Regions from separate parts of the Sporosarcina sp. FSL W7-1349 genome, predicted to be linked through region 1. Evidence: riboswitches for the same ligand, from Rfam matches in the RefSeq annotation. Region 1 holds a riboswitch; each other region holds the start of a gene.
The links. Region 1 has a riboswitch for S-adenosylmethionine ahead of MKY41_RS00525 (methionine ABC transporter ATP-binding protein). Riboswitches for the same ligand answer to the same signal wherever they lie in the genome.
Positions count from the first base shown of each region.

Region 1 (3,277 bases):
GCCCCATCTTCGATTTCATCCAATGATTTGTATTTGTTTGAGTAAATGCCGAGTGGAGCAGTCGGGACGACAATCAAATCCGTCAAATCCATATTGTTTTCTTGAGCAAAGTTTTCCAGGTAGACGATATGCTGGAATAGGTTCGCATCGATATCGCCGCTGTTCAACGCATTGTTCGGCTGGATATAGTCACTGAATTCTGTAACTTCCACTTTATAGCCTTTTTCTTCAAGGCCCGGAATGATTGCTTTTTTCAACATATCACTATATGGACCTGCCGTAGCACCGAATGTCAATGTTTTGCTTTCTTCTGTTGCTGCTGAATCATCTGCATTTTCCGCTTTCTCTTTCCCGCCACAAGCAGCAAGAGCCGCTGCCAGCACAACGGCAAATAGAGTCAATAAAAACTTTTTCATCTTCTTCTCTCCCTAATTATCGTTTATCTATAGCTTTTGAAACCCGATCTCCCGTAAATTGGATCAACTGCACTAATATGATGAGTATGGCGACTGTTACGATCATGATGGAATCGTCATATCGGTAATACCCGAACCGGATCGCCAAGTCCCCGATCCCTCCTCCACCGACAAATCCCGCCATGGCGGAATAGGCAACGAGACTGATGACTGTCAACGTAATCCCTTGGACAATGCTCGACTTTGCTTCAGGCAAAAGAACATTCCGGATGATCATCCAAGGGGAAGCCCCCATAGCGATCGCTGCCTCGATGACCCCTTTGTCGATTTCCCGCATGGACGTTTCGACAATCCGTGCGAAAAACGGGATGGCCGCTGCCGAAAGGGAGACACTAGCCGCGCCCGGGCCGATGATTTTCCCGACAATCAATTGAGTTAATGGAATCAATGCCACGAGCAATATAATGAACGGGATTGACCGCACCATATTGACGACAAAACCGAAAGTGGAATTGATCAGCCGGTTTTCAAGGAATAAACCTTTGTCTGTGACGAAGAGCAGAACACCCAAAGGAAGCCCGATGATAACCGCGATGGCCAGCGAAATACCGATCATATAGAGCGTTTCGCCAAATGCTTTCGTAATATCGGGCATCATCTCGATGATATGTGGCACATCAATCATTTCTCCAGCACCTCCACGTTTGCCTCTTGTCCGACCATAAAGTCGATCGCTTTCTGGATTTCATTCGGTTCACCCTGCAACTCCATGAGGAAAGTGCCGAGCGGCATTTCTTGAATATACTCAATAGAGCCGTGCAGGAAGTTCCCTTTGACATGGAAATGTTGCATCGTATCGGAAATGACGCTCTTCACGGCGACGTCCCCTTTGAATTTCACCTTGACCAATGTCCCGGTGCATGTCTCCAAAATCGCTTGCGGCACGTCAAATGAAACCACACTGCTGATGAACTCTTTCGTCAACGGCTGTTTTGGATCGGAGAAAATGTCATACACTTGTCCTTCTTCGATCACTTTTCCGTCCTGCATAATCGCCATCCGATCGCAAATTTCCTTCACGACATTCATTTCATGAGTAATCAATACGATCGTGATGCCCAATTCCCGATTGATTTTTTTCAGCAACCGCAAAATCGATGTCGTCGTGTTCGGGTCCAGCGCAGATGTCGCTTCGTCGCAAAGCAATACGGATGGATTATTAGCGAGCGCTCGGGCAATGCCGACCCGCTGTTTCTGTCCGCCGCTTAGCTGAGCGGGATAGACGTCCCGTTTATCCGCCAAGCCGACCATCTCAAGCAATTCGGTGACCCGTGCCTCCACTTGGTTTCCCGGAGTTTTGGCCGCTTGCAGTGCAAAGGCAATATTTTCATAGACCGTCTTCTGGCTGATGAGGTAGAAATGCTGGAAGATCATTCCGATTTTTAGTCGGGCTTGCCGCAATTTCTTCCCTTTCAGCTTCACCAAGTTTACATCATTAACTAAAATGGTCCCTTTAGTCGGTTTTTCTAACAGATTCATGCAGCGGAGTAATGAGCTCTTTCCCGCTCCTGAATAACCGACGATGCCGAATATCTCGCCTGTATTGATGTCGAGGGAGACATCATCCACGCCTTTTACAATGCCAGCCTTCGTCCTATATTCTTTTGTCAGATTTTCAATCCGGATCATGTGGCTCTCCTCTTTCTGCAAATCAATTACGCCTTGGCGTAATTGTGTTCAGATTTTGAATCGAGGCTCGAAATCTGCGACATCCGCCGGAGGCTATATTATTATTCAACACTCGTTGAATAAAAATAAAAATAAAAAACTTCTTCCATTTCATCAACGAAAGAAGCACTGAACTATATCAGCTTATCTCTCAGAATGAAATTACACTCTGTAGGACTTGGCACCTTCCTTGATTGCAAGGGGTTGCTGGACGTCATCGGGCCTTTCCCTCGGTCGCTCTGGATAAGAGTTGTTATTTATTTAGAAACCCAAGGCTTATCATAAGCCCATTTTAAAAAAGAGTCAAGTTATTTTGACATTATTCTATGTGATTGCAGGCGGTCTCGTATTGTATGTATACTATTCAATAGAATGAATGAGAAAAGAGGAAAAAGAATGGCGATTTCAAATCGATTGAAAGCATTACCCCCGCATTTTTTTACCGAATTAATTGGGAAAGTCGAGGCAGCACAGGCGGAAGGCCGGGACGTTATTAATCTAGGCCGCGGCAACCCCGACCAGCCAACCCCTCCCCATATTGTCAAAGCGTTGCAGGAAGCGGCGGAAGATCCGGCGACTCACGGCTATTCCCCATTCCGGGGAACGAAGGAACTCCGTCAGGCGGCGGCCGACTTTTACAAGCGGGAGTTCGATGTGTCAGTCGACCCGGAAACCGAAGTGGCTGTCCTCGGGGGAACAAAAATCGGAGTGGTCGAATTACCGCTTGCCATCATGAATGAAGGGGAATTATTGCTCCTTCCCGACCCAGGCTACCCGGACTATCTGTCGGGTGTGAGCTTGGCGGGCATTCGCTATGAAACGATGCCGCTTCTCGAAAAAAACGGCTTCTTCCCGGATTTCAGCAACTTGTCCGACCGTCAAAAACAAGAAGCGAAATTGATGTATTTGAACTACCCGAGCAACCCGACAGGCGTGACTGCCACCCTCCCGTTTTTTGAGGAAACGGTCGCATTTGCCAAGGAACATGACATTTACGTGTTGAATGATTTTGCCTACGGTTCCATCGGGTTTGACGGAAAGAAACCGATCAGCTACCTGCAGGCAGAAGGAGCGAAAGACGTCGGCATCGAGATGCTTTCGCTATCCAAAATGTACAATATGGCAGGCTGGAG
Region 1 covers NZ_JBBOOK010000001.1:96,134-99,410, reverse strand. The annotation lists gene MKY41_RS00535 (MetQ/NlpA family ABC transporter substrate-binding protein) at 1-416, opposite strand, end outside; gene MKY41_RS00530 (methionine ABC transporter permease) at 433-1,101, opposite strand; gene MKY41_RS00525 (methionine ABC transporter ATP-binding protein) at 1,098-2,105, opposite strand; SAM riboswitch class I at 2,286-2,394, opposite strand; gene MKY41_RS00520 (pyridoxal phosphate-dependent aminotransferase) at 2,541-3,277, shown strand, end outside.

Region 2 (3,277 bases), 2.5 Mb from region 1:
CATACTTATTTCGATTTATCAAGTCTGGGAAGGCCGAATTGGTTTCTATACCGTTTTTTTCTTTTTAAATACGGCTGAAACCCGGTTTTCCTGTCCATTTCGCAGACGTTTAAAGTTTTCAAGATGCTTCCAAATAGCCAAAAGGAACAACAGCGCGGCCAAGCCGACTTCCCAAACACCGCCGATCCAGAAAGCAGTGAAAAGAAGGACGACGTATAACGCCATCACTCCGAAGACGATAAAATCCGTTATGCAAGTGACTACGATGAAAAGGAGTAGACCAATAAGTCCTAATTTCCAATCAAGGGCGAGCAGAATCCCAATCAGTGTAGCTGTCCCTTTCCCGCCATCGAATCCCATATGGAACGGGAAGATATGCCCGATGACCGCTGCTGTACCTGCAAGAAATAACAAGGCGGAGCCGATGCTTGCGGATAATCCCGCAAACTCGATAGCCCAGCCTGCGAGCCAGACGGCCAGCACGCCTTTCCCGATATCAATCAAAGCAACAAGCGCGCCGAATTTCTTGCCTAAGACGATGGTGGCGTTAGAGGCACCTGCATTTTTGACACCAGTCTCTTTCAAATTGACTCCGGATAGCTTTTGAGCAACAACCGATCCATGCAAGCATCCGATGGCATATCCCCATAGTAAGATTCCGAATAACCAAATACCCATAAAAAATTCCCCCATAATCGGTATATCTAGAGTATAGCATCTTTAATTAAGCACAAGTTTCAGAAATTTTCCAACAAACTCTTGACAAAGAAACCGAGCAACCTCTATACTGTTTCACAAGATGGAAAACTGAAATCTACACAACTCTTATCAAGAGCGGCGGAGGGACTAGGCCCTGCGATGCCCGGCAACCGGCAAGTCAACCACTTGTTAAGGTGCTACTTCCTACAGATTCGTGCAAACGATCTGAAAGATAAGGGGAGGAATAGCGAAAGCCTAACCCTCTTCTTAAGCGAAGGGGGTTTTATTTTATCTAAATCTAGCAGGTGTTAAAACAGCTACTGGATTTAGAACAAGCCTGCGGCGGATATCGTCATAGATCTTTAGAAGAGCTTTTCGAGCAAGCTCGAGAAGAATCAGAAATCAATTGCATCAATTGTTTCCGAACCCTGCCGTGCCTGTAATTCCATCTAAACCACTACACTTTTGGAGGTAATCAATTATGTCAAGTTTGCATCCTGAAACACTTTTACTGCATGGCGGTCAGAAGCCTGATCCGGTAACGGGATCCCGCGCGTTGCCGATCCATCGTACGACTTCTTATGTCTTCCGTGACACGGAGCATGCACAAAATCTGTTTGGCCTTCAAGAAGCAGGCAATATTTATACACGTATTACAAACCCGACTGTATCGGTCTTTGAAGAGAGGATTGCTCTTTTGGAAGGCGGTTCCGCAGCGGTTGCACTATCCTCCGGGATGGCGGCCATCGCGTTCTCCGTTATGAATATTGCAGGTGCGGGAGATGAAATTGTTGCGGCAGGCAATCTCTATGGCGGAACATACAATCTATTCGCCGTCACATTACCGCGCTACGGCATTAACGTGAAATTTGTCGATGCAACTGACCCTGAAAACTTCCGTGAGGCTATAACCGATAAAACGAAAGCATTGTTTGCTGAAACGATCGGTAACCCGAGTCTCCACGTCTTGGATATCGAAGCGGTGGCGAACATTGCGCATGAGAATGATATTCCGCTATTGATCGACAATACATTTGCTTCCCCTTACGGTTGCAATCCGGCTGAATTCGGAGCGGACGTCATCATTCATTCGGCTACAAAATGGATTGGCGGTCATGGCACGACTATCGGCGGCGTAGCGGTCGATGCGGGAAAATTCGATTGGACGAAAGGCAAATTCCCTGGATTCACAGAACCGGATGAAACCTATCACGGACTCCGCTATGGCATCGATACGGCAGGCGCCGCATTTGCAACGAAACTGCGTGTACAACTGCTGCGTGATTTCGGACCTTGCTTGGATCCGGACAGTGCATTCAACTTCCTGCAAGGATTAGAAACACTTCATCTGCGTGTGACGAGACATAATGAAAACGCACTGAAAGTAGCGGAATTCCTGCAAGAGCATCCTTCCGTCGAATGGGTGACCTATACAGGGTTGGAAGATCATCCATCCTATGGGGCAGCGAAAAAGTATTTAAAACACGGTGCGGGTTCTATTATTGTATTCGGCATCAAGGGCGGCCGTGAAGCAGGACGGAAAGTGATCGACAACGTGAACATCTGGTCACATGTAGCCAATGTGGGGGACGCAAAATCTCTTATTATTCATCCTGCTTCGACGACTCATCAACAATTGAGCGCAGAAGATCTGATTACCTCCGGAGTTACAGAAGAACTCATCCGTCTATCTGTCGGATTGGAATCGGCAGACGATATTATTGCTGACTTGAAACAAGCCATCGAAAAAGCGACAGTTGAAGAAGCTTGATAACCAACCAAAAGAGCGATTTCCCATTCGAAATTGCTCTTTTATTTTGGTTATTTAAAGCATTTATAATTATATGAGTATAACTTATTAATAGAAAAATAGGTATGTAGGACTATCATTTTATTCGTCTTCGGATGGGGTTATTTGGATTCATTTTCAAAGCTATTGGATTTGCAAACAAGTAAAAAATAGCTCAAAACCATAATGAAAGAGCTTCCAAACCGCAACTTTCAGTAGTGAATTATCAGAAATTAGTATTGACTTTATATAAAATATGTATTAATCTAATGTTTATATTACAGATAAACGTGAATTCGTTTATTATTTGTTATATTAATTGCAACTAAACTACTATGCAATTGGGAGGAAAGGCTATTATGTATAATCCAGAAATTGAATCAGCCTCACGCACTCAGATGGAAGAGTGGCAGTTGAGCGGTCTGCAGTCAACTGTGAAAAGTGTCTATGAGAATGTGGAATTTTACAAAAAGAAATTTGATGAACTAGGTATCAAGCCAGAGGACATTCAATCTATAGATGATATTGTAAAACTTCCTTTCACGATCAAGAAAGATTTCCGTGACCAATATCCATACGGACTATTCGCTGTGCCGATTGAAGAGGTAACCCGTATCCATGGTTCTTCCGGGACAAGTGGAAAGCCTACAATTGTCGGCTACACCGAACAGGACTTGAAAAACTGGGGAGTAATCGTAGCTAGAGCACTCGTTGCGGCGGGCGGTCAAAAATCGGATGTCTTCCATAACGCATACGGATATGGATTGTTTACGGGCGGACTGGGCCTTC
Region 2 covers NZ_JBBOOK010000001.1:2,579,453-2,582,729, reverse strand. The annotation lists gene MKY41_RS12735 (glycerol-3-phosphate acyltransferase) at 46-678, opposite strand; SAM riboswitch class I at 823-938, shown strand; gene MKY41_RS12730 (O-acetylhomoserine aminocarboxypropyltransferase/cysteine synthase family protein) at 1,181-2,470, shown strand; gene MKY41_RS12725 (phenylacetate--CoA ligase family protein) at 2,848-3,277, shown strand, end outside.
Region 2: linked by a shared signal. The riboswitch ahead of MKY41_RS12730 (O-acetylhomoserine aminocarboxypropyltransferase/cysteine synthase family protein) and the one ahead of MKY41_RS00525 (methionine ABC transporter ATP-binding protein) in region 1 are both predicted to bind S-adenosylmethionine.

Region 3 (3,277 bases), on a different contig from region 1:
TGAGTTCAAAATCGAACACGTTCGCATTGTCGATGATCCGGCTTTGCTTCACTGACTTCGGAATGGTCACGACGCCGTTTTGCAAGTCCCAGCGCAGCATCACTTGTGGAACCGTTTTTCCGTATTTCTCGGCGATTTCGACCAACACCGGATTTTCCAGAAGCTGTCCTCGCATGAGAGGGGACCATGCTTCCATCTGAATTCCGTTCTCCTTGCAAAATGCCAGAAGTTCGACTTGTGTCAAGCATGGATGGTATTCGACCTGGTTGACCATCGGCATGATTTCCGCGTCTGCCATCAAGTCCTCCAGATGATGGATGTTGAAGTTGCAGACGCCAATTGCCCGTGCGCGCCCGTCTTTGTAGAGCTTTTCCAACGCTTTCCACGTCTCTTTGTATTTTCCAGCTTCCGGCCAATGGACCAAATAAAGATCGACGTACTCAAGTTCCAACCGTTTCAAACTATCGTCGAATGCCTCTAACGTAGCCTCGAAGCCTTGATCCGAGTTCCACACTTTTGTCGTTACGAAAATTTCCTCACGCGGAACACTCGATTCTTTGAGCGCTCGTCCGACCTCTTCTTCATTGCGATAAATCGCGGCCGTATCGATGCTGCGGTATCCTGCATCCAATGCCCATTTCACCGCGTCTACCACTTCTTCCCCCTTTGACTGGTAAACCCCCAAGCCCATCCACGGCATTTGGACGCCGTTGGACAAAGTAGTACAATCCTGCAAATGTTTAGCTACCATTCCTACCACTCCTACCCATATGTAATACGAACATATTATCACAGAGAACCAATTCGCTACAGAAGGTTGCTTCCCTAGAAAATAGCTCTTGCATTAAAAAGATTCTCATGATAGAGTTGGATAAATTAATCTTTTCACACAACTTCATATTTGTATTCTTATCCAGAGAGACGGAGGGATTGGCCCTACGATGTCTCGGCAACCAGCCTATTTCAGGTATGGTGCTAATTCCAATAGGCGAGCAGCCTTGAAGATAAGGAGATTGACTTCATACATACTGAGGGTCCTCTTCTTCGAAAAGGGCGCTCTTTTTTTATCTTATTCAGCGGGTATTCTCCCGCTGAATAGGGGAACTCAGACTTGGAACGCCGTGTCCTGCGGCAACGTCTGAGTAACCAACATCCTGTTGGCCCAAAGCCTCCGGCGGAATTCACGGATTTTGAAAGGACATCACATTGAGGGTGCCTTACTTTCCGCAAAGAACGCAGAAATTAAGGCAAATCGAACACTTCGCTGTTCGATTCGCAATTACGCCGAGGCGTAATTGATTTCATTTAGAAAAGGATGAACACGATGACTAAGAGAAGTTTGGCAACGACGTTAGTGCAACTGGGGAATCATAGCGATCCCAAAACAGGGGCGATCAATCCGCCGATTTATTTATCCACCGCTTATAAGCATGACGGCATTGGAAAATCGACTGGCTATGATTACACTCGGACCAAAAATCCAACTCGGTCGATTTTGGAAGACGGCATCGCGAAACTGGAAAACGGAGATTCGGGTTTCGCCTGTAGTTCAGGGATGGCGGCAATCCAACTTGTCCTTTCCCTATTCCGTTCGGGAGATGAACTCATCGTCCCGGAAGACATTTACGGAGGTACGTATCGTCTTTTAGACTACTATTCCGATGTGTATTCAATTCATACTACGTATACCGATTTTACTAATATTGAGGCAGTGGAGAAACTCATTTCCGAAAACACTCGGGCTTTATTCATCGAGACGCCGACAAACCCCCTTATGCAGGAAATCGATCTTGCAGCATATGCAAAACTGGCTAAACAGCACGGTCTGCTATTAATTGTCGATAATACCTTCTTGACGCCTTATTTCCAGCGTCCGATTGAAGACGGAGCGGATATCGTCCTCCATAGCGCGACGAAATATATCGGGGGACATAACGACGTCCTCGCCGGTCTCGTCGTGGCGAAAGGCGAAGAACTCTGCGAACGTCTAGGCAAAAACCATAATGCCATCGGGGCGGTGCTCTCCCCTTCCGATTCCTGGCTCATTATCCGTGGCCTCAAAACGCTTCATTTACGAATGAAACAACATGATGCCAACGCGAAGGCGATTGTCGAATATTTGAAGAGCGAACCGAAAGTGACCGACGTCCTCTATGCCGGACGAGGCGGCATGCTGTCGTTCCGTTTAAAAGAGAGCGCATGGGTCGGAACATTCCTGGAAAATCTTCAACTTATTACATTTGCGGAAAGCTTGGGTGGAGTGGAAAGCTTCATCACCTATCCAACGACGCAAACCCATGCCGATATTCCAGTAGAAGAACGGATGCGGCGCGGTGTCTGTGATCGGCTGTTGCGTTTTTCCGTCGGTGTGGAAGAGGCGGAAGATTTGATTGACGACTTGAAGCAAGTATTCGCGAAATTGGAAAGCGGGGTACCCCAACAATGAGCAACCAGCGATTGGAAACGAAATTCATCCACGCATCCACGAGCGGCAACTTTGAACAGAAAACGGGAGCCGTGAATGTACCGATTTATCTATCCTCCACTTTTCATCAGGAAAATTTCGATTCATTCGGCCCGTATGATTATAGCCGTTCGGGCAATCCGACGAGGGATGCGCTGGAAAAGACCATCGCCGAGTTGGAAGGCGGCGCAAGAGGACTGGCATTCGCATCCGGGATTGCAGCCATCTCGTCCGCCTTCATGCTGCTGAAATCTGGGGACCATATTGTGGTGACGGAAGATGTCTATGGCGGGACGTTCCGTTTCATCACGCAAGTATTAACGAAATTCGGCATTGAGCACACATTTGTCGACTTGGCGGATTTGGAAGCGACAGCCCAAGCGATCCGCCCGAATACGAAAGTGATTTACATGGAAACGCCATCGAACCCGCGTCTTGGGATTACGGATATCGCCGCTATCGTTGAGCTGGCTAAAGCGAACGGCTGCCTGACGTTCCTGGATAATACGTTCATGACGCCGCTCTACCAACGTCCGATTGAACTCGGTGTAGATATTGTACTGCATAGCGCAACGAAATTTTTGTCCGGCCATAGCGATATCATCGCTGGATTAGCAGTGACAAAAGATGAAGAACTAGGCAATCAACTTGCCTTCATCCAAAACTCATTCGGAGCCATTTTGGGAGCGCAAGACTCATTCTCCCTCATCCAGGGCATCAAGACGCTCGGCGCACGGTTGGCCCAATCGTCCGCCTCCGCGAAGAAAATCGCCGATTATTTGAATGAACACCCGTTAGTCGAACACGTCTATT
Region 3 covers NZ_JBBOOK010000002.1:161,151-164,427, forward strand. The annotation lists gene MKY41_RS14710 (aldo/keto reductase) at 1-751, opposite strand, end outside; SAM riboswitch class I at 907-1,011, shown strand; gene MKY41_RS14715 (methionine biosynthesis PLP-dependent protein) at 1,325-2,446, shown strand; gene metC (cystathionine beta-lyase) at 2,443-3,277, shown strand, end outside.
Region 3: linked by a shared signal. The riboswitch ahead of MKY41_RS14715 (methionine biosynthesis PLP-dependent protein) and the one ahead of MKY41_RS00525 (methionine ABC transporter ATP-binding protein) in region 1 are both predicted to bind S-adenosylmethionine.